Regions from separate parts of the Bacillus sp. PK6-025 genome, predicted to be linked through region 1. Evidence: predicted binding sites of a transcription regulator. Region 1 holds the regulator's gene; the other holds the start of a gene.
What was found. The regulator LexA, encoded in region 1, represses DNA repair genes until DNA is damaged. The targets are predictions, from matches to a motif close to CGAACATATGTTCG.
Positions count from the first base shown of each region.

Region 2: the regulator LexA is predicted to act here: its motif matches at 5,723-5,736, upstream of M1D67_RS05820 (YhjD family protein).

Region 1 covers NZ_CP096509.1:2,022,924-2,034,509, reverse strand. Annotated here, with positions in the region: gene tkt (transketolase) at 1-1,479, opposite strand, end outside; gene M1D67_RS10645 (DUF896 domain-containing protein) at 1,643-1,876, opposite strand; gene M1D67_RS10640 (YneB family resolvase-like protein) at 1,942-2,589, opposite strand; gene yneA (cell division suppressor protein YneA) at 2,608-2,919, opposite strand; gene lexA (transcriptional repressor LexA) at 3,072-3,695, shown strand; gene M1D67_RS10625 (NucA/NucB deoxyribonuclease domain-containing protein) at 3,893-4,321, opposite strand; gene M1D67_RS10620 (thymidylate synthase) at 4,616-5,455, opposite strand; gene M1D67_RS10615 (hypothetical protein) at 5,515-6,276, opposite strand; gene M1D67_RS10610 (prohibitin family protein) at 6,365-7,198, opposite strand; gene M1D67_RS10605 (hypothetical protein) at 7,191-7,331, opposite strand; gene wrbA (NAD(P)H:quinone oxidoreductase) at 7,642-8,256, opposite strand; gene M1D67_RS10595 (flavin reductase family protein) at 8,458-9,066, opposite strand; partial or broken gene M1D67_RS10590 (ring-cleaving dioxygenase) at 9,088-10,027, opposite strand; gene M1D67_RS10585 (MarR family winged helix-turn-helix transcriptional regulator) at 10,396-10,851, opposite strand; gene M1D67_RS10580 (TetR/AcrR family transcriptional regulator) at 11,091-11,586, opposite strand, start outside.
Region 2 covers NZ_CP096509.1:1,140,921-1,152,506, reverse strand. Annotated here, with positions in the region: gene M1D67_RS05845 (PucR family transcriptional regulator) at 1-793, shown strand, start outside; gene M1D67_RS05840 (MFS transporter) at 834-2,075, opposite strand; gene M1D67_RS05835 (S8 family peptidase) at 2,498-4,273, shown strand; gene lepB (signal peptidase I) at 4,417-4,935, opposite strand; gene M1D67_RS05825 (TVP38/TMEM64 family protein) at 4,948-5,559, opposite strand; gene M1D67_RS05820 (YhjD family protein) at 5,767-6,132, shown strand; gene M1D67_RS05815 (competence protein ComK) at 6,126-6,704, opposite strand; gene M1D67_RS05810 (IDEAL domain-containing protein) at 6,977-7,210, shown strand; gene M1D67_RS05805 (SDR family oxidoreductase) at 7,279-8,136, opposite strand; gene M1D67_RS05800 (FAD-dependent oxidoreductase) at 8,257-9,807, shown strand; partial or broken gene M1D67_RS05795 (protoglobin family protein) at 10,028-10,399, shown strand; gene M1D67_RS05790 (methyl-accepting chemotaxis protein) at 10,700-11,206, shown strand; gene M1D67_RS05785 (biotin transporter BioY) at 11,354-11,586, shown strand, end outside.

The sequences.
Region 1 (11,586 bases):
AGGTCTGATGACGGACAAGTTCGGCAGCGCACGAAGTGATGCCAGCTGTTCAATCGGCTCATGAGTCGGTCCGTCTTCTCCGACGGCAATGCTGTCATGTGTAAACACATATGTGACAGGAAGCCCCATTAATGCCGCAAGACGGATCGCAGGTCTCAGATAGTCGGAGAAAACGAAGAACGTTCCGCCGAATACGCGAAGGCCACCGTGGAGAGCCATTCCGTTCAAAGCTGCTCCCATCGCAAATTCACGTACACCGAACCAGATATTTCTGCCGGCGTAATCTCTCGCTGAAAAATCTCCGCCGTTTTTGATTGTCGTTTTGTTGGAGCCGGCCAAGTCAGCGGATCCGCCAAAGAAGAACGGCACTTGTTGTGCGATTCCGTTTAATACTTCCCCTGAGGATGCACGCGAAGCAAGGCTGCTTCCTTTCTCATACGCAGGTACTTTCTGATCCCAACCTTCAGGAAGCTCGCCCTTCATCGCAAGTTCAAGCTCTTCGGCAAGTTCCGGGTGGGCTTTCTTGTATGCGGAGAACAGCTCGTTCCATTCCGCCTCTTTTTTCTTGCCCGCTTCTTTCACTGTTTCGTTAAAGTGTTCGTACACTTCAGAAGGGACATGAAAATCTTCTTCGTATGTCCACTCATACGCTTCCTTCGTTAATTTCGCCTCTTCTGAGCCAAGCGGAGCACCGTGAACGCCGGATGTTCCCGCGCGGTTTGGAGAGCCGAAACCGATCGTTGTTTTCACTTCAATTAATGTCGGCTGCTTTTCATTTTGTTTCGCTTTCTCGACGGCCGCCGTAATCTCGGCAATGTTATTGCCGTCTTCAACATAAAGCACTTCCCAATTCATCGCTTCAAAACGCTGCTTCACATTTTCAGAGAATGAGCGGTTTAATTCACCGTCAAGCGAAATGTCATTTGAATCATAAAGCACGATGAGACGGCCGAGTTTCAAATGTCCCGCAAGCGAAGCCGCTTCCGATGAAATTCCCTCCATCAAGTCTCCGTCACCGCAAATGCTGTATGTATAATGATCAACGACGCGATAGTCGTCACGGTTGTAAGTTTCCGCAAGGTGACGTTCAGCAAGCGCCATTCCGACAGCCATTCCGATTCCTTGGCCAAGCGGGCCTGTCGTCGCATCTACACCCGGAGTATGTCCGAATTCCGGATGTCCAGGCGTTTTGCTTCCCCATTGGCGGAAATTCTTGAGGTCTTCAATTGAAACGTCATATCCGCTTAAGTGAAGCATGCTGTACAGAAGCATTGATCCGTGTCCGGCGGACAGCACAAAACGGTCCCTGTTAAACCAATTCGGATTTTCAGGGCTGACATTCATCATTTTTGTCCAAAGCGCATAAGCCATCGGAGCAGTCCCCATCGGCATGCCGGGGTGACCGGATTTAGCTTTTTCAATCGCGTCTATGGAGAGTGTTCGTATTGTTGCGACAGATTTTAATTCAATCGTTTTCATTATGATCCCCTTCCTGTATGGACTCTACTTTCTTATCATAAATCTACCCATCGGTTTTCACAACCATTTCAGCTCAAAAGCAGTGAAAAATGACGAATCTTTGCCTTCATTTTAAATTGTAGTATATACAAAAAGGGAATACGATATCGGCGTATTCCCCAAATTAATGCAATCGGCGGTTTCTTTTTTCCTGTTTGAGCTTTTCAGGCGTCACATCATTACCTTCAGGATCAACAATCGTCACAGTTTTCAACGTGTTTTTCATAGACGCGCGGACGCCTTGAAGATATTCCTGGCGAAGCTTCTGCTGTTCTGCTTTTTCTTCGTCTGTTAAAGATCCGCTCTTTGCTTTTTTGGCAAGCTCGTTAATTCTGGCTATTTTTTCATTAGAAATCATAAGATACTCCTTTGATTCGGTATATATCCATCATACTACTAAATCCGCTTTCGTTTGACAACAGATTAGTCTGCAAGGCCGTCCTTATACTCCTGGTAGCGGCGGTGAACGGTTGCTTTTGAAATGCTGTATCCGAACCCTCTCAACACGGCTGCAATCTCCGCAAACGTCAGCTTGTTCTCCCTGAGCCTGACGATTTCTGAAAGAGGCGCTTCGATCCGCTCTCTCCCGCCGCCTTCATTGCGGTGTTTCAGATTCCTCTCCGGGCGGTAGCCGTTTTCGACCGCCTTCTTCATTCCCCGCTTAATTTTCAGGTTATGTATTTTCCGCTGGTATTCTTCGACAATGCCGACAATCTCCAAAACCATCGAATCCGCTTCGGAAAGCTCAAGTTTTCCCCGGTGAGCCAGCGTGTAGATTTGAACGCCTTCTTTATATAAACAGTGAAGAAGGGCAATTTTGGCATTCCCTCTTCCAAGTCGCGTATCATCCTGTATTAAAACTGCGTCAATGTCTGATGTTTTGATTTCCTCGAGCAGATCGAAGACGCCGTCGCGGTCCATCTCATATCCGCTCGCCTGTTCGGAAATGACGTTCACGACGTTCATCCCGTGCTCGGCGGCAAGCGACTGGAGCTCTTCAGCCTGCCGTTTTAATGAGGTTTCCTGCTGCTCCTTCGCAGTGCTTACCCTGGTGTAAATAATCGCATTCATGGAAATCCCCTCAATCATTTATTCTACAACTGCAAGCTGATATTGATCGGAGTGCTGTTTGGCTACCGGCAGGACCAAAACATCGCCCGGTTTAATAACGGAGGTCGGCAGATTGTTTTTATCGGCGACCCATTCGATGAATTTTTGTTTGTCAGCGGGTTTTCCGCCTTTGATCCGGTCGGCCAGCTCCCACAATGTATCGCCTTCCTGCACTTCTATTTTAACATATTGCTTTCTTTCTTCGATTTTACCGGCAAAAGACACAAACAGAATACAGCAGCTGATCACAGCAGTAAACAGACTGACAAAAATCAATGATTCTCTTTTCATATCCATCACCCCAGAATGTTTGTTCGGTTTTATGATTTCAGTATACATACGAACAAATGTTTCTGTCAATCGTTTTTTTTCGAACCTATGTTTGTACTCAAAGGAAAAACATGCTATAATCTAGCTAAAATCGACGTTTTGAGGTGCAAAAAATGACGAAGCTATCAAAAAGACAACTTGATATTTTGCGTTTCATTAAAGAAGAAGTGAAACGCAAAGGCTATCCGCCTTCCGTCAGGGAGATCGGAGAAGCGGTCGGCCTGGCGTCAAGTTCAACGGTACACGGCCACTTGGCAAGGCTTGAAACGAAGGGATTGATCAGAAGGGATCCGACGAAGCCGAGAGCGATCGAAATTCTCGATACAGAGGAAGAAATTCACATTCCGAAAAACCAGGTTGTCAATGTCCCGGTCATCGGAAAGGTGACGGCCGGTACGCCGATTACCGCAGTCGAAAACATTGAGGAATACTTTCCGCTTCCAGACCGCCTGGCGCCGCCGGATGAGCATGTCTTTATGCTGGAGATCATGGGCGAAAGCATGATCGATGCCGGAATTCTTGATCAGGATTATGTGATAGTCAAACAGCAGAACACCGCAAACAACGGAGATATCGTCGTTGCGATGACCGAAGACGACGAAGCGACTGTTAAGCGGTTTTTCAAGGAAGAAACCCATATCCGCCTTCAGCCGGAAAACCCGACGATGGAACCGATCATCCTCCAGAATGTGACGATTCTCGGAAAAGTCATTGGCGTATTCCGCACGGTTCATTAAAAAACGGACTCATCAGCAAAACCGCCGGTCGGCGGTTTTTTTTCGCACGAAAAAACAGGCCCACATCCAGACGGAATGAAGGATGCGAGCCTGAAACAGAGGGATTGATCATATGCTTACATTACCATTATCCCCCAAACGAGTTTTCTTGTCAACAAAAATGTTTCCTTGAGGAAACATTTTTCATTGTCTCCCTTTTATCGAACGATAAACAAAATTCTCGTCCCGTCAGCGTAATCGCTCAGCCTGTTCCCGACCCAGGAGCCGGCTCCGCGGTTATCCGATGAGCTGACATATCTGACCGACGCTCCTTTTCCTCCTTCTTCACACATGGCCATCGGCCATTCGTCACGGTCAAAGCCCGGCTTAGTCGGAATCCCTTTTAATGATTCCTGACGGCGCTTATCCGCTCCAGATCTTTCAATTGTGCAGACATCTGAATGGCCCGCTTTGATCGCATCGCTTATATGAGCACCGGTTTCAGGATAGCGCGATGCCGGAAAATACAATACGTCATCATACCTTGCAACGCCTTCGGCATGCTGAGAAGAATATGCAGCCCCTCCCGAAAGCCCAAGCAGCACCAATGCGGAAAACAGCAGATGAACCGCCCATTTTTTGATCATGACAAAAACAACCTCCTCTTGTATATGCTGGTGTCACTAACAGATTAAGAGAGAATTGTTTTTGCTTTTCGGGCTCTTTGTGAAAAAGACGTTTAGATTGTGTAAATAAACGTAAGTTAAATGCTCGGGGCATACCCGTGAAAAACTGCATGTACTTTTTGCGTCCACTCTAAACGGTATACACGGGAGCCGTCAGGAAACATGCGGCTGCCGGATATGCAAATTTTTTCATCGTTGTATTTTTTAAAAATGATTCATTCACACAACAAAAAAACAGGCGGAAAATCCGCCTGTTTATACGGCAACTTCAAATGTCAGCTTGTCGCCGTGCTTATAGTCAATTAATTTAAAATCATCGATTGTAAAGTCATAAAAGTTTTTGATGTCCGGGTTGATCCACAGCTTCGGCGCTTCATATTGCTCGCGTTTCATCTGAATGTTTAAATTATCGATGTGACGGGTATAGATGTGACAGTCGCCGATATTGAAGATGTATTCGCCCAGCTCATAACCGAGGACTTGGGCGATCATGCGCTGCAAGACGTTATATTGGAACACATTGAACGGGTTGCCAAGCGCCATGTCATTGCTTCTCGCTCTTACTTCCAAAGAGAGCTTTCCTTCTTTCACATACCATTGCGTCTCATAGACGCAGGGCGTCAAGGCCATGCCGTCCAAGTCATCGGGATTCCACAGCATGGTCAAATGCCTGCGTGAAGACGGATTATGCTTTAACTGATGGAGCAAATAATCCACTTGATCGGCTTTCTGCCCGTTAACCGTTCTGTTTTTCTTCGCTAATTGATAGCCGTAGGCTGCTCCGATTGTGCCGTCTTCAAGCCGCCATTGATCCCAAATATGAACCCCCATATCGTTCAAAACTTGAACATCATTGGATTTCAGCTGCCAGATCCAAAGCAGCTCTTTGATGGCCGTTTTCCACGCCACCTTCTTCGTCGTCAAAATCGGCACTTCCGAATTGTCAAACCGCATTTTTTCGCTCATGATGCTCAGCGTATGAGCCGGCGTTCCGTCTGAATCCCACTTCGTCCGGACCTGATATTCTTCATCGGAGATCCCTGATTCAATAATTTTTTGAATGATTGCATTGTATTGCTGGTCATAATGGCTCATCTTATCCTCTCCTCTTTCCACATGATATGTATAAAATGAGTTTTTTTCAAGATTTAAGATCATGCGCGGGTTTGATAAATCTCCAACGCTTTCTTGATAACATTTTTATCGTATCCGGTGACATCATGGATTTTCTCAGTCCAGCCTTCGATTGTGTCCGGCTTCGCTTCTCTGTATAATCCTTTGCTCGTGCTAAGATATATGTCCCAGCCGCTGAATTCCCAATGCGCGATTTCATGTTGAAACGGAATTCTGCATTCCAGTAATGGCGCAGGCTTCAATGCCGCTTGCGAGCATTCAGCTGCCTCCCAAAAAACGGACATGTCAACAGGCTCTGTAGAGTAGACTTGAGTTGACACCTTTCCGTTCGGCCGATGGTAAAGGACCTTAACTCCGCCGGTTGTCGGCTTGACTTGAATTTGTGCTGCCGGGAAAAAACCGTCCAGCTTTTCACTGGTATAATCTTCACATTCGCAGTCGATCAGAATCGGCTGCAGCCATTGATCTCCCAGATCACATAAAAAGCGCCGTCCTCTTTCATCAAGCGCGATGACTGCGGCATGCGCGCGTTCTGTTTTGAACGAACGGCCGATCGGAAAAGCTTCCACTCCGTCTTTTGTAAACTCGTCCAGCAGCCAAATCGAAAGGTCAAAGCAATTGCCGGCAATGCCGTACTCTTGGTGGTGTTCCTTCATCATTGAGACGTTCCGCTGTTTCTGATCCCCTCCCTGATGATAAAACCATGCCTTTGTCAGCGTTTCCATCGGAAAAGCGTCGAATCTTCTCCACGTACGGAGAATGGCATCCGGAGCAAACATCATCTTCCCCCCTGTCCAGAAGCGATTGTTAACACTATTATATACGGGCGACCGAGACGAAAAAAATCCCTTAGCAAGGGATTTTTTCGTTTTATTTTCCTTTCTCATCAGTCGGAATCTGGATCAGGGAATTCGATCCTGTCGCTTTAGGCATTTTTCCGTCCCATTTTTGGATCCATTGATACTTGATCATTTCATCTGACATCGATTTTTTAATAATTTCATTATACTCGGCAATACCTTGGGCTTCGATCTTTTTCTTTTTCGCTTCCGCTTCGGCGATCTTCAGCTCTGTCTGCGTTCTTTCCAGTTCCTGCGAAGACTTCACGCGCGCGTCAATCGCTTCCTGGGTCGCTTTATCAGGCTTTGGCACACCGAGTGTTAAATCGTCAATGACAAAGCCGAGCCCCTTCATATCATCTGCAAATGTTTTTTGGATTTCTGCGGCGGCATCAGATGATTTTTGTCCGTATGTATCAATGACGGAGTATTTGGAAATCGACTTTCTTGCAGCGTCCCACAGCCTTGTTTTCAAGTAGCTGTTTTCGATTGATTCAATATCGACCGCTCCGAATTTATTAAACAATTCTACGACTTTATCAGGCTGAACGACATAGTTGTAGGCGATGTCCATTGAGATGTTTTTGCCGTCAGAAGTAGCCACTTGAATATCCTGATTGTTTACAGTCTGCATCCGCACCGGATATCTTGTGACTTTGTCAAACAGTCCGACTAAATGCCAGCCTTGATCAAGCGTTTCCGATTTCACCCCGCCATTCGGAGAATAAACGACGCCGACATATCCGTTCGGAATTTTCTCGATGAACAAGGAAGCTGTGAATCCTCCGATAATTAAAGCAACAGCGACAATGATTCCGCCGAGCAGCGTTTTGTTTTTATTCTTCTTTGGTTGTTTTTCATTCATCTTTGTCATCCTCCAGCGTTTTCTTTATTTTGCTCGCCCCGCTTCCGACTTTTTTAAAAAGCGGGCTTAACATAAGCCATACGCCAAACCCTATAATGGATAGCAATATGATCGAACCAATCATGACTTTCACTTTTGTTTCACCCCTTTTGCATTTGTTGATTGATCGTATGACTAAATAAAATCATTTCACTTATGTTTACGTTCATATGAACTTAAAGTTTCATTTTTTTAAAATGTAATAGAAAAAATTTTATCATTGCAATTGCGAAATCAATGGCATCGTTAAAGGATATGTCGGATAACTTACTCTTTATGCCGCGTATATCATGGCGTGTTCGCAGTCAAATGAAGACGAAGCGGCATGCCGAACCAACTATCAGCTGGGCACATACTAAAAAAAGAGCCAAATGATTGGCTCTTTTAAAAATATTAAATTTCAATTATTGTTGATTGCCCTTTTTAACCCATTCAGCTACAGTCACTGTGCGTTTAGCTTGATGTTTCACTGCAGCTTCCACGTCTTCAATCATCTTCCCGTTTTGATCGACTGTAACACTCGTTCCATATGGATTTCCGCCAGCCCCGAAGAGGACAGGATCAGTGTATCCCGGAGAAGCAATAATAGCTCCCCAGTGCATCATTGAAGTATATAAGGACAAGATTGTTGCTTCTTGACCACCATGTGGATTTTGAGCGGAGGACATTGCGCTTACAACCTTATTTACTGTCTTTCCGTTTGCCCAAAGTCCGCCTTGTGTATCAAGAAACTGTTTCATTTGGGATGCCATATTGCCAAAGCGTGTTGGTGTACTGAATATAATAGCATCTGCCCACTCTATATCTTCTGAGGATACGACTGGAATGTCCTTTGTTGCATCAACAGTGGATTTCCACACTTCATTTCCCTCAATGGCTGATTGCGGAGCCAATTCTTGTACTTTTAAAACTCTGACTTCAGCACCGGCTTCTTCTGCACCTTCTGCAGCCCATTTGGCTAATTGATAGTTTGTTCCGCCCATACTATAAAAAACTACAGCTAATTTTACATTTGACATATGATCCAGCTCCTTTGATTTTCTAAATAGTTTGTCTAAAAATCCCATGTTTTCACACCTGCTTTTTTGTTTTCTTTTCGGCAAACCTTTTAAGAACCACCCCCTTGAAGTGTTTCGCTGCCATTATTATTCCTTGCTAGAATAAACTTAAAACATTTCAATTTAATAAATCTCAATTTCGAGATATTATGGATGGTTATATTACTTCGGTCTTTTTCTGGTGAAGATTTCGCCAATCTTTGCGTAATCATGCCCGGCTAAACGACTGATGGCGCCGAGGCCTCTTGGATCGATTTTTCCATTTTCATAGATGCCGCTTTCGATATGATATTGAACGACTCTGCCTATCATAAAATCGCATCCGTCAGAGTGCTTATCTCCCAACTCTAATGAATACTCCAGAACACATTCCATACGCACTTTTGCTTCTATCACGCCCGGCACCGAGACTTTCATACTTTCAACGGGGGTTAACTCCGCTAACTGAACTTCACTTTGACTTGGTGGTAGGCTGGCGGCCGTTAAATTCATTTTTTCAACGTTTTGTTCATCAACGATATGGACCACAAATTCTTTGCTGTTCAAAATGTTTCTCGCTGTATCCTTTTGGCTCCCTTCAAAACGTTGAATAGAAAGGGAGATCATCGGAGGATTTGAAGATACAATATTAAAGTAGCTAAAAGGAGCTCCGTTTAAGACGCCCTCCTCTGATAAACTTGTAACAAATGCAACAGGTCTCGGTATAATACTCCCGATTAAAAACTTGTAGTTCTCTCTTTCTGTTTTTGTATTGGGATCAATGGACAGCATCGAATCACTTCCTTACAAAAATTAATCCAGCGCCTTCACTGTTACAGGAATTAATCTTCTTTCTAACTGCTCTCTGTAGTGTTCATACTGGGCCGGCAGCATTAACTGTTCTCCCATTGTTTCATACGATTCATCATGGGCGAATCCTGGTGGATCTGTTGCAATTTCAAATAAGATTTCCCCGTGTTCTCTGAAATAAATCGCGTTAAAATAATTTCTGTCTTGCACAGGTGTAACACGGTATCCGTTTTCCGCAACATATTTTTGCCATTCCAATTGATCATTGTCATCAATGGCTCTCCAGGCAATATGGTGAACTGTACCCGTCCCCATTTGTCCGCTTCCTATAGTTGTTAGCTTCAAATCAATTATATTTCCTATGTCACCAGCAGAACGAAAACGTACAAAATCTCCTTCTTCTCCGACTTTTTCAAGTCCCATGACCTTTTCTAATAATTCAGCCGTTTTTTCGGGTTGTTTGGATAACAGTGTTGCTCCGCCAAATCCTTTGATTGCATTGTCCGGTGTTATTTCCCCTACTTTCCAGCTGTTCTTTTCCCCTTGTTCTCTTTCGACAATTTCCAGATGAAGACCATGAGGATCATCGAACTCCAAGTATTCCTCTCCAAAACGGTTCATTTTTGTATAAGGCACATTGAATTTTGCTAATCTGTTTTCCCAAAAAGCCATTGCGCCTTTAGGAACGACGTAAGAAGTCACTCCCACTTGACCATCTCCAATGACTCCTCGACGGGCACCTGCCCAAGGAAAGAATGTAATAATCGTTCCCGGTTTCCCGCCTTCATTGCCAAAATAGAGGTGGTATGTTCCCGGATCATCAAAATTAACGGTTTTTTTTCACTAAACGTAAACCAAGAACGCCAGCGTAAAAATCCACGTTCTCTTGCGGATGGCCGACAATCGCTGTAATGTGATGGATTCCGCTTGTTTTCTTTTTCATTCCACTTCACTCCTCTTTCATGAAACATAGCTTTATGATGAGAAATACGTTACAAATTCATTTACAGGTTTTCTAAATCCCCGTGGTTTTTCTGCTTTTTATTTTTTCCTTCTTTAAAAGATCAAAATCAATGGACAAGCATCCCTGCCTTTTTCTTTATAGGACTCCGGGCAGTTTTCAACCTCCGTAGATTTCTGTTGCTTGATGAAAAGCCTTTTTGTCACCCAAAACGATGATGACTGCCGATGAGCCCAGGATCTTGTTATGTCATGAAGCTCATGTACAGAAATAGAATACCCAGTTCAATATTTATTTCTCATTATCATGAATTTGTATATTTCGAATTCGAGATATTGTCATAAAAAAATTTACATGCTTTGGGCATGGAAGCCAAGTTTTTTTAACTTTTCAATTAGAACTTCTTTTTCTTTTATGTCTAAGCCGCCGAAAATGCCTTTCATAGCTGTTTTATGTTTTGGAAAAAGATTGTTCATCAGTGCAGTTCCTTCATTCGTTAAAGCAGCGTATGTTATACGGCGATCTTTAGGACAAGGCCTTCTCTCTATTAACTTTTTCTTCTCCAACTTATCTACAACATAGGTAATGCTGCTGCTTGCGATTAATACTTTTTCGCCTATTTTTTGGATCGGCTGATCGCCTTTACTATAGACTAATTCTAGAACAGCAAACTCAGTTGGGTTTAGTCCTAAACATTTAATATCCTCTTCCACACGCTTTTTAATCGATTGCAGTGCACGAGACAACACAATAAATGCCTTTAAAGACAACTCCTCTTCGTATCTCTCCATTTCCTGACTGCCCACGGTATTCATCCTTTTTAATTATCTCGAATTCGAGATAATTGTATAATAACGATTTGCTGTTGTCAACTTTTTAAAACGGGTTTAAAACGGGTTATTATTATTACGAGTTAAAACCGATGAGACAGAATTGTTAAACGGGTGCAGTTGATTTGGGCGTACCATTGACCAAGCAGGATTCGGATCTAACACAAAAAACCGCCGACTCAAGGTCGGCAGCGCCGGCTGTTTCAGAAGTCTTGTCATACATGAAATAGTTTGTCTTTTATCTGGAGATGCAGCTTCGGATTCAGCAAGAAAATAATGGACTGAAGCTGTTCCTGTTTATTAATCGAGGGATCCGCGTGGTGTTGATGGTTGTATCCGTTAAAGATTGCAATCAGCGTGGTGGCCATCACCTTCGGATTGAGCTGTTTTTGAACGATGCCTTCTTCCTGAAGCTGCTCGATCAGTTCGACAAAAAACTCTCTCCACTGCTCATACAGAAGGGCTACTTTTCTTTGAATCTCAGGATATCTATGACTATTTGCCATAAATTCCAAAAACAAAGCTGTCGAATGCTCTTTATTTGATGTTTGAATCAAGTGTTCAATCCCTGCGAGCAATCCCCTCAGCGTCTTTTTTCGAAAACAATTCATGCTGGTTTGAAAGCGATCTTCCATTTGCTCATTCATAATATGGAGAAACAGCATCTCCTTTGACTTGAAATACAAATAAAACGTAGCTTTAGAAAATCCG
Region 2 (11,586 bases), 880 kb from region 1:
GGATACGAACCATTTTTTTACATCTCTGATGTCCGAACATCCTGATAACCTTGTTTCACTAACACAACACACCGACCTTTTAAAAAAATATCACATTCAACCCTCTAAATTCTACCAAGTGATGATTTGCGGGATAGACAAAGAAAAGAATGTAGAAAATAGCGCCTACTTAAATGAGCGATATCAGATGACTTTTGAGTGGTTAACGCATAAGTTTACTGGGATTGACCCTTCCATTAGTATATATATGTCTCAGGGTGAACGCAGATTTACGATACTTTTACAAAGAAGACATCATTATTATTTGGAATACTGCAGATATATCCAAAAAGAGTATCAGCTATTTTTTAATAGCTCCCTTTCATTTGGCATTGGTAATGAGGTCTCCGAGCTTTCACAATTACCACTGTCTTTTTTCGAAGCGAATGAGGCTTATGATAATAAATATGAACAAGGCGAAATAGAATTTGTAGAGCCCTATAAATCTAAAAGCGTAGAAGAATTATTACAACTCATTCCAACGAATAAATTAAAACCATTTATCATTTATACACTCGGTCCATTAGCTTATCCCCAAACAACGAAGGAAAAAGAACTAAGGTTTACGTTAAATGTCTATATGGCAAACCAATGTGATCTTACAAAGACCTCAGAGGATATTTTCATTCACCGTAATACTGTGAAATATCGTATTAAAAAATGCGAAGAAATATTAGGTCAATCTGTAGAATCTCCTGATACATCCCTGAGCATTCGATTGGCATTATTTGCTTCAGAGAAAATATCGTTGTAAATCAAAAGTAGAACCACCGGAAGTTTTCTTTTCTATTTATTTAGTTAGCTACTGTTTTATTCTGTCTTAACATAACCACAATGAAAAATAGCAACGCTGCTGCTGCGAGAAGGATGGTTGCAATATAGAATGCTAATACTTGCGAGCCGGTTACATCACCAATATAACCAGTAAGTGTTGGTGCAATAACAGATGAGCTCATTCCAAAGAAGTTAAAGAGAGTTAATGCTCTGGCCACTCTATCTCCTGATACGGAATCAGATACATAGGTTATTAAAACTGGATCAATCGCAAGTTTACCTAATAAGCCATATAAAATTAATGCAATATACAGCACTGCAGGATTTGGTGCAAATACTGTCAAACTAATTGTGATTGCCGCAGCAATTAATAGAAATAAAATTAAACGCAGACGCAAATGTGCATGTTTGTCTATGTATTTAGTAAATATCAAAGCACCAGGCACTGCAGTGACTGCAACTAGTGCAGCTACATATCCTACTGAGCCTTGAGCAAATCCTTTTTCTGCTACAAGGAAGGATGGCAGCCAAGTGACAATCATATAATAGCCATAGCATGTTGCAAAATACACAAAATATACAACTAATTGTCTTGGAGAAAATAAGCTTTCATTTAGAATCTCTGTGCTTTGTACGGCGTCTTTCTTCTCTTCAGCCACTTCCTTGTCTGATGTTTTATCTTGTTTAATAAACAACACAAACACAAATGTTACAGCTACGATAACGATAGCTGTTATAAAAAGCATATAATTCCATTGAATTTCAAAACCGCCTACTAAAACCGATGATCCGATTAGTCCAATTACCATTCCTAATGCTGAACCGCTATTTATTATCGCATTGGAAAAGCTTTTTTTATCTTTTGGCGTATGTTTGGCTGATAAGGAAAAGGCTGCACCGTAATATGAACCAGTCGAAATACCAGCCAATAACGAACCAATGTATACTTGCATGATAGTTGAACTTGTGCCAATTACAAATGCAGCCAGCGCAAAGACGATAAATGCAGGAATTAACACCTTTTTCTGTCCAAATTTATCGACAAGTGCTCCTGACGGAATTTGCATACCCGTATAGGCAAAGAAATAAATAGAAGCAACCAACCCCATTTGTGTATCACTAATATGTCCTAATGATTCTTGAATCTGTGGATATATTGGCGTAAGGATTGTACGATAAATCCAAATAGCTACCCACCCTAAACACAATGCAATAATGATCTTTTTGTAATAATCGGGGTCATGTTTCTTTGTTTTTTCCACGGTATGACACGCTCCCTTTTTATTATTTAATTAAATTGTAGGTTATAAGCCAGTCAATAACATTGTTCACTTTCAACAAAAACAAAAGTAACATTATACATTTTAGACAAAAGGCATCTGCTTAAAAATATCGATGAAAGATTCATCGATAGAAGCTAGTCCTATTTTTCCCATCTCTCTCATTTCTATAAAAGCAATCAGGTAAAAAAGATGGCTCTTTTTTAAACAAACCTACAATTTATTAAAAAAGCACTTCCCAAATAAACAGGAAGGCTCCCCAAACGTTGATATAGCAGCGTTCTTAACATTTCAAGAACTGAGTTGCACGACGAGCGCCCTTAAGACCGGCTTTCTTTCTCTTTGAAAATTCAAAAATTCTCCGATATATATAGCGAATGCCGCTAAATAAGGAGGAGAGCCGGATGAGAAAGTTATGGAAAATCGCGGTGTCCGCTGCAATGTTCGTCGGTTTTTCCGCAAATTCACCCCGCATTCAAGCGGAAAGCAATAAGCAGGAAAACGAAGTCATTGTCGTATATAAAAATGCCAGCGGAAAAGAAAACGTCATCGAACAAGCAGACACGGTAGAACACGTTTACCGGCACATTCCCGCAGCTGCTGTTACTGCGGACGACAAAACAGTGCGGGAACTTGAACAAGATCCCGACGTCCTGTATGTCGAAGACAACCTCCCGGTAGCTGCTGCCGACAGCACCGTTCTAAAAGCTGTCTCCAGCAGCACAGCGCAAACCGCCTCCGCGTTTTCACAGTGGAACATCAAGCCGATTCAAGCCGCACTGGCTTGGAATAAAGGTTTGACAGGGAAACAGGTGAAAATTGCGGTTATTGACAGCGGGATTTCCCCCCATGAAGAGCTGTCAATCGCAGGCGGTGCATCGATGGTCGGCTATACCGCTTCATACCGTGATGATAACGGCCACGGAACACATGTTGCCGGAATCATCGGAGCGAAGCATAACGGACGGGGGATCGACGGTCTCGCGCCCGGCGCGCAGCTGTATGCCGTAAAAGCGCTGGACCGGAATGGTTCGGGGGATCTGAAAGGCATCTTACAAGGCATCGATTGGTCGATCCAGCACGGAATCGATATCATCAATATGAGCCTCGTCGTTTCAGGCGACAGTCAAGTTCTCCACGATGCAGTAGATAGAGCATACAAACGGGGAATGATTTTAGTCGGTGCAAGCGGAAATGCCGGAAACGGAAAATCCGTTTATTACCCGGCCGCCTACAGCAGCGTCATTGCCGTCTCGGCCACCAACGAAAAAAATCAGATCGCCTCATTTTCCAACACCGGCAGCGCCGTCGAGTTTGCCGCTCCGGGCACATCGATTATCAGTACATCTTCCGATCGCGGCTATGCAATCGGAAGCGGCACTTCACAGGCAACGCCGCACGTCACCGGAATGTTTGCACTTTTGAAACAGCTGTACCCAACCGCTTCAAATGCTGAGCTGCGCAAGAAAATGCAGTTTTATACAAGCGATTTGGGCGCTCCCGGCCGTGATCATTTGTTCGGCTATGGATTAATCCGCTTCAAAGAGATCACACAGCCGTTGGAGAAAGCGCAAAAAGCAGTCGGACAAGCGGAAAAGACAAAGAAAAAAGCGGACATTCAAACCGCGCAAAAAGCGATCGAACCGCTGCCTGCAAACGCCGATAAAACCGCTTTGAAAAAGAGGCTCGATGCTGTTAAAGAGCAGCTTAAAAAGACAGCCGAAAGCAAAGTAAAACTCGCAGAGAAGCAAAAAAAGAAAACCAATGCCGACGCAGCCCAAAAAGCGGTCAATGAACTCGACAGCGGCACTTTCAAAACGAATTTGCAAAAACGGATCAACGCGGTCCGCTCAAGCCTCTTGAACACCGCAAAGCAGGCCGTTGCCAAAGCTGAAAAAGCGGCCACAGACTCAAACCTCGGCAAAGCGCAAAAAGCGATTAATGAGCTGCCTGCCGGAAAAAACAAATCAAATCTGCAAAAAAAGCTGAACACCGCGAAAAAGCAAGCCGCGTCAGCCTATAACAAAAAAGTGGCAGCGGCGAAAGCCAAAGTTAAAACGGCCGAACAAAAGAGAACGAAAAAAACAAAATCGGCAGCGCAATCAGCGGTCAGCAAGCTGAAAGCATCCGCCGAAAAAACGAAGCTGCAAAAACGAATCAATGCGATCAAACTGAAATAGCAAGAAAAAAAGCCCGGAATCCCGGGCTTTTCTTGCGAATACGTCTTTTTTGATGCTGTTCTGCAATTTGGCATTTTCGGACACGACAATTGCGACATCGTATTCCTTTCGGCCGGGCGCTTGCTTTCCGCCGCATTCTCCAATCACTTTTTATCAATTCTTTCCGTCACAATCCCGACGATGTCCCGGTCTGAAACAAAGCCGAAATGGCGGCTGTCAAAGCTGTGGATCCGGTTGTCCCCGAGGACGAAGTACTCATTTTCAGGCACCTTTTCCTCTCCGGTCACTTCCTTCAGCGTAAAATCCCCTGTCAAGTCCCCTCCGGCAGTGACGGCCTTTAAATCGTCCAGATAAGGCTCTTTGATCTTTTCTTCGTTGATATACAGCTGATCATCTTCATACCGGAGGGTTTCGCCCGGAAGCCCGATCACCCTTTTAATGAATATATCTTTGTCAGGTCCTTTAAACAGCACGATGTCAAATCGGCTGATTGTTTTAAAGTGGTGGGCGAACCTGTTGATCAAAAGTTCGTTGCCCTCCTGAAAGGTCGGATTCATGCTGACGCCTTCTACTTTATATTCAATGAAAACGGCATTTTTGACCTGAATTCCGACGACGATGACAAGCAGCACCCCGGCTATGACCAAAAAACGCTTTTTCAATTCTGTGTCCCCCTAGTCTTTCTCTCTCTGGCTGAATCTCACGTTCAGACGATGTTCAACCCGTTTTCCGGCGTACCATAAGATCAGTATGACGATGATCACGGCAGCTGTCCGCAAAGGCTGGGTAAAAAGCGCCTTCAGATCATGGCCGACAAAGCTCACCATAAAAATCATCACGAACTTGCCGCAAAGCACCGCCAGTGAAAAAGGCAGCAGGCTGACTCTCGAAAGTCCTGCCACAACATTTACCGCAGCCGAAGGCGTGAATGGAAAGCAAAGCAGGAGAAACAGCGGACCGAAGCCCCGTTTTTCCACCCAGATCATCAGTTTTTTTACGGATGGATGCCTGCGGATAAAACCGAGTGCTCTTTGCTGGCCGAAATGGCGGATAAAAAGAAAAACTGCTATAGAGCCTAAAGATGCCCCGATCCACGTCAACAAGAACCCCTGCCATAAACCGAACGAATTTACATTGGCGACAACAAACACGAGCAGGGGTAAAAACGGGAGCAGCGCTTCAATAAACGGCAGCAGAACGGCTACAAAAGGACCAAAAGCCCTGTAGCTCTGAAAAAACTCTGTTAAATTCTCTTCTGTAAAATAGCTGAATAATTGCTCCAACATTGATTCTCCTCAGGGCGGTTGTCTACTTCTATTCTACACTTTAAATCAAAAACTTTAAATCATCCGTCTCGATGTTTTCTGTATTAGTCTGAAACAACTTGATCATTTTAGTCATTTTTTCCCGTTCTTGATTAAAAGGCCGTCTTTCGTGTAAAATAAAAACAGAACAAACGTTCCTTATCAACAAAAGAAATGAGGAGAAAAGCCATGACAAGAATTCCCGCCGAAGCCAGGGATATGATTGAAAAGGCGATTTACCTCCCGATGACCGTCAGCATATTAAACCGGGACATGAAAATCATCCAGCAGGGGCCATTCAAGCTGAAAGACCCCTATCAACGTCTGATCGAACAGGCGTTAAAGCTTGCCCAGCGCGATCTGTACGACGTGAAAAATGAATTGCGCCGACGGAAAATCAAGGTGCACGAAGTGTCACGGGACGAAGCCTTTACGATGTACTCTTTTATATATGAAGGATACGAAGAAGAGCATAACTATTTTAATCCCCGCATCCGCAATCAGGTATCCGCGCTTCTTGAGCACTATTTATTCAAAGCCGCTCCCGATCAATAGCGCTTTTTCAGCTCCCTGAGGATGAATTCGTATATCAGCTGATTCCGGTCTTCCTTCGGATAAAGCATAAATTCCTGTTTCTTCTGCATGGCGTTTCCTTCAATCCGGTCGATAAATTTTGTTCTCAACCATGCCGTTCGGTAAACCTGGTTTTCAAAAGATGTGATGGATACGGGCAGCTCCAGCGTTTCCCCGTTGACAAACGTGACAAACGTGTTGTCATACTTTGCCGCGCAAAACTCGTGAACATGCGCATGGGAAAGCCACCCGCACTGAGGACGAGTTGAGGAAAATGTGGGAAAAAGAAAAATATTGTTTGAGTGATCCACCATGATCGGCGGTTTATGGGAAACTTTAATGACCTCATATGTGCCCGCTTTTCTTCCCGCATAGCTCGATCCGAAATAGCGGCAGCTTCTTTCGATGATCTGAAACGGCTTCATATTGACGCGGAAAGTCCTGTCGGTCTCGAGTATTTTTGAAGCGGGTTTCTCCCCCTCTCCCAGAGGCAGGACAGCCATTGTCGAACTGTTTACTTCATACGTATCTTTTGTCATATCCTCTGTGCTCATCTTGATCCTCCTAATCGTTAGTAAATTTATACTATTAATCTAACATTATCCTTTACAAAACGACAGGATTTTTTCCAATTAATTTGAAAATATGTTTTTAAAATGCAATTTTTATATTTTGTTCGATTAAATCCGTATTTCTTAGTCCAAATATACAAACTTTTATTCTTATAAACACGCATCTCCAAATAATTATCTAAAAATTATAAATACTTATTGATTTTTTGTTGCGTAATCCATATACTATAAAAAAGGCATCAGGGGGAATCTTTATGAAAGAGAAAAAGTCGTACGCTGAGCTCATGAAGTCCCGCAATACCCAAAAGGTGAAAGAACTTGATGTAACCATCACGGATATCTACATTCAAATGGTCCTTGATGAATCGCTTTTTAAACGGCGTTTGCACACGCTGAACAAGAAGATTAATGAAGCATTAGACAAAGGAGATAAGCAATCTTTCCTTGAGCTTTCAAGAGAATATACAGCGCTGAAAAAGCACGCTTAACGGCCAATCCCTCCCGGATTGGCTTTTTTACGCGGAAAAAGCCGGCTTATGAAATAGTCCCGGCCTTTTTATCCGTTAATAATCGTTCCGCCGTTGACATGGAGCACTTGGCCCGTCATGTAGGAAGAATCGTCGCTGGCTAGAAACAAATAGCTCGGCGCCACTTCAGCAGGCTGTCCGGGCCGTTCCATCGGCGTTGTTGAACCGAATATTTCGACCTCTCTCTCCGTAAACGTCGACGGGATCAGCGGCGTCCAAATCGGACCCGGCGCCACCCCGTTCACACGGATGCCCTGATCGACAAGCGACAAAGCGAGCGAACGCGTAAATGATGTAATCGCTCCTTTCGTCGAAGAATAATCGATCAGCCTTTCATTGCCGGCATAAGCCGTAATCGAAGTGGTATTGATGATTGAGCTGCCTTTTTTCAAATGCGGCAGCACAGCTTTTGTCAAATAAAACATTGAAAAAATATTCGTCTGAAACGTTCGGATCAGCTGATGGCTTGTAATTTTTTCGATTCCCTTTTGCGGATGCTGTTCAGCCGCATTATTGACGAGTATATCGATCGTTGGGAATGCTTCCTTTGCCTGGCGCACAATATCGTTGCAAAAAGCCTCGCCTCCGATGTCTCCTGCGATCAGCTTGCATCCGACCCCTTCTTTTTCCACATACCCCTTTGTTTCTTCTGCATCGCGGTGTTCATTTAAGTAGACAATGACAATGTTCGCGCCTTCTTTCGCAAACAAAACGGATACGGCACGGCCGATTCCGCTGTCTCCTCCCGTAATAATCGCGGTTTTCCCGGCCAGTTTCCGCTCTCGTTTCGGCCGGTCGAAAACGGGCCGGGGATCCATCAAATACTCCAATCCCGGACGCTGCGTTTGGTGCTGGGGAGGCAGTACTTTCTTCGGCTGTTTGCTCAAAACGATTCCCTCCTTCACATCGATTCAACCTTACTATTTTATGAAAACGCCCCTTTTTTATGACAAGCCGTTTCACATGCATGAATATTTCTCAATTGGGAAAATTTAAGAACAAAACAGATGGATGATGGAGGGAACCTTGTGAGCAATCAAGAACAAAAACTGCCGGACTCGCCTGAATCGTATTGGAGAAACAGTACAGATCTTCCTAAATTCGAAGAACTGTCTGAAGATGTCAAAACAGATGTCGCCGTCATCGGCGGCGGCATGACCGGACTGACGACTGCTTATTTACTGACGAAAAAAGGCTACAGCGTCGTCTTGATCGAATCCGGGCGGATACTTGACGGAACAACCGGCTATACGACAGCCAAAATCACCGCACAGCATGATCTGATCTATGATGAGCTGATCGGGCACATCGGAATGCCGAATGCGAGACTGTATTATGAAGCAAACCTCAAGGCGCTGTCCTTTATCAAAAACCTCGTGCTTGAGCAAAAGATCCCGTGCGATTTTGAAGAACAGGACGCGTGCATTTACACAACTGAAGAACAATCGGTACAAAAAATCAGAAAGGAATATGAGGCATACCAAAAGCTCGGGATTGACAGGGAATTCATCAAAGATCTCCCCGTTCCAATCGATATGAAAGCAGGACTTGTTATGAAAAACCAGGCCCAGTTTCATCCGCTCCACTATTTGAAACACCTTGCAGAGGCCGTCCTGGAAGCCGGCGGAAAAATTTACGAAAACACGGCGGCTAAAGAAATCAAAGAAGGCGACCGGCCAAGAGTGCTGACAAGAAACGTGCATCAAATCTTCAGCGATTATGTCGCGTGCTGCACGCACTTTCCGTTTCATGATAAAAAAGGCTTCTATTTTGCAAGGCTTGAGCCGAGCCGGTCATACGTGCTTGCCGTCAAGCCGAAAACGCCGTATCCAGGCGGCATGTATTTAAGTATAGATCAGCCTTCACGCTCGCTCCGTTCGGTGACGATTGACGGAGAAGAAATGGTTCTTGTCGGCGGTGAAAGCCACAAAACCGGCCAGGGAGAGGATACAATCAAGCATTATCAGGCGCTTGAATCATTTGCAGAAGGCGTGTTCGGCATTGAATCGATCCCTTACCGCTGGTCAGCGCAAGATTTAATCACGCTTGACAAAATTCCGTATATCGGGCCGATCTATCCGAAAGAAAAGCGCATTCTCGTCGCCACCGGCTTTCGGAAATGGGGCATGACAACAAGCACCCTCGCCGCGCAGTTGATGACAGACCATATCGCAGGCGAAGACAATCCTTATCAAGCCGTCTTTCAACCGGCCCGTTTCCACCCGGATCCAAGCATCAAAAAAGTCATTTCCTATAACGCGGATGTTGCAAAACACTTTGCCGAAGGAAAACTCGAACAGCCGATCAGGAAGCCGGAAGACCTTGTCAACGGAGAAGGTGCGGTCGTATCACATGCCGGGAAACGTGCGGGTGCTTATCGCGATGAAAAAGGCGAGCTTCATCTGGTTGACACAACATGCACCCATATGGGCTGCGAAGTCGAGTGGAACGACGGAGAAAAGACGTGGGACTGTCCGTGCCACGGCTCAAGGTTTTCGGTCGACGGCGATGTCATCGAGGGTCCTGCCGTAGAACCTCTGAAAGATCCGGAAAGCTGAGGTGTACAAGTTAAAAAGTAATGAAAAATTGCCGATAAAAAGATAAATGCTGGAAATTTCATAAAAACGGCAGTTTTATCATTAACGATTACAGGGGGATACGATCGTGTTATTCAAAAAGGATAGAAAGACAGAACGATCATTCTTTGCTGAAGAAGGTCCTGACCAAACAAAAAGAATCAGGCTCAATCAGCACGCAGAATTTAAAAAACAGCTGGCAATGGTCGATTTGACGGATGAGGATCTTTGGGTGCTGAGCAGGCTGAAGCCTTTAGTCACTGAACATATCGAAACCATCGTCACCCGGTTTTACCAAAACCTTGAGCATGAAAACTCTTTGATGGAGATCATCCATGACCACAGCTCAGTTGACCGTCTCAAAAAGACATTGACGATCCACATCCAGGAAATGTTTTCAGGTGTCATCGACGAAGCCTTTTTAGAAAAAAGGATCCGGATCGCCCACGTTCATCTTCGGATTGGGCTCTTGCCAAAGTGGTATCTGGGGGCATTTCAAGATCTCCTTCTTTCCATGCTGTCAATCTTTGAAAACGCATTATCCGATGAGGAATACAGGCGGTCAGTCAAAGCCGTCACCAAAATTCTCAACATCGAACAGCAGATCGTCCTCGAGGCCTTTGAAGACGAGCATGCAAGGCTCCGCAGACTTGATGAAGAGAGCAAAAATGACCTTCACCGGCAAATCAAAGATACTTCCGGTTCTTTGGCCGCTTTATTTGCCGAAACAACGGGCGCTGTACAGGAATTGGTCGACAAATCGTCCGAAATCGCCGAAACGTCAAGAGCCGGAACGAAGACAGCTGTTTCTGTCGAACAAAAATCGATCGGCGGAAAAAAGGAGCTTGAGGAGCAGGAACACCAGCTGAATCAAATGGGAAGCAGCATGACGCAAATCGAGCAGGAAATTAAAAAGCTGGAAGAAATCGCGCTGCAGATCGAAAAGATTTTCGGAATCGTAACAGGCATTGCCGAGCAGACGAATTTGCTTTCGCTCAACGCCTCGATCGAATCTGCAAGAGCGGGGGAGCACGGCAAAGGGTTCGCAGTCGTCGCAAACGAAGTCAGAAAGCTGTCCGATGATACGAAAAAAACCGTCTCCACCGTATCTGAGCTCGTCAATAACACAAACGCGCAAATCTCGATCGTCACGAAGCATATTACAGATGTAAACCAGCTCGTGAACGAAAGCAAAGACAAGATGTCGGAGATCAATCATCTATTCGATGATATCGTCTCCAATATGAAAACGAGCAAAGAGCAAAGCGGCCGAATCGAAGGCGATCTGCAGGCATTTTTAAGCGGCCTTCAAGATGTGAATGCCGCCGTGTCACAAGTCGCGGTTTCAGTCGATTCTCTCGTAGAGCTGACAAAAAAATAAATCATTCCTGTACACAGGTCAACTCATGGCCTGTGTTTTTTCTTTCGATCTCCTTTTTGTAAACCTAAACAAAAACAAAGTTGACATTATAGAGCTTCAAGTGATACTTTGATTCTATTACGTTATTTGAAAGGAATCGAGTCTACTATGCAAGTCAAAGATATGACATTTATCTCGCTTAGCACAGCCATCATGGCAGTGCTCGGCTTTTTCCCGCCGATCTCCCTGCCGTTCACGCCCGTACCGATTACGTTTCAAACGCTTGGCGTCATGCTCGCCGGCGGAGTCAACAAACCGCGGAACGCGGCACTCAGTCTTATCGTCTTTTTGCTGCTAGTCGCAAGCGGGCTGCCTCTCCTATCAGGAGGAAGGGGCGGAAT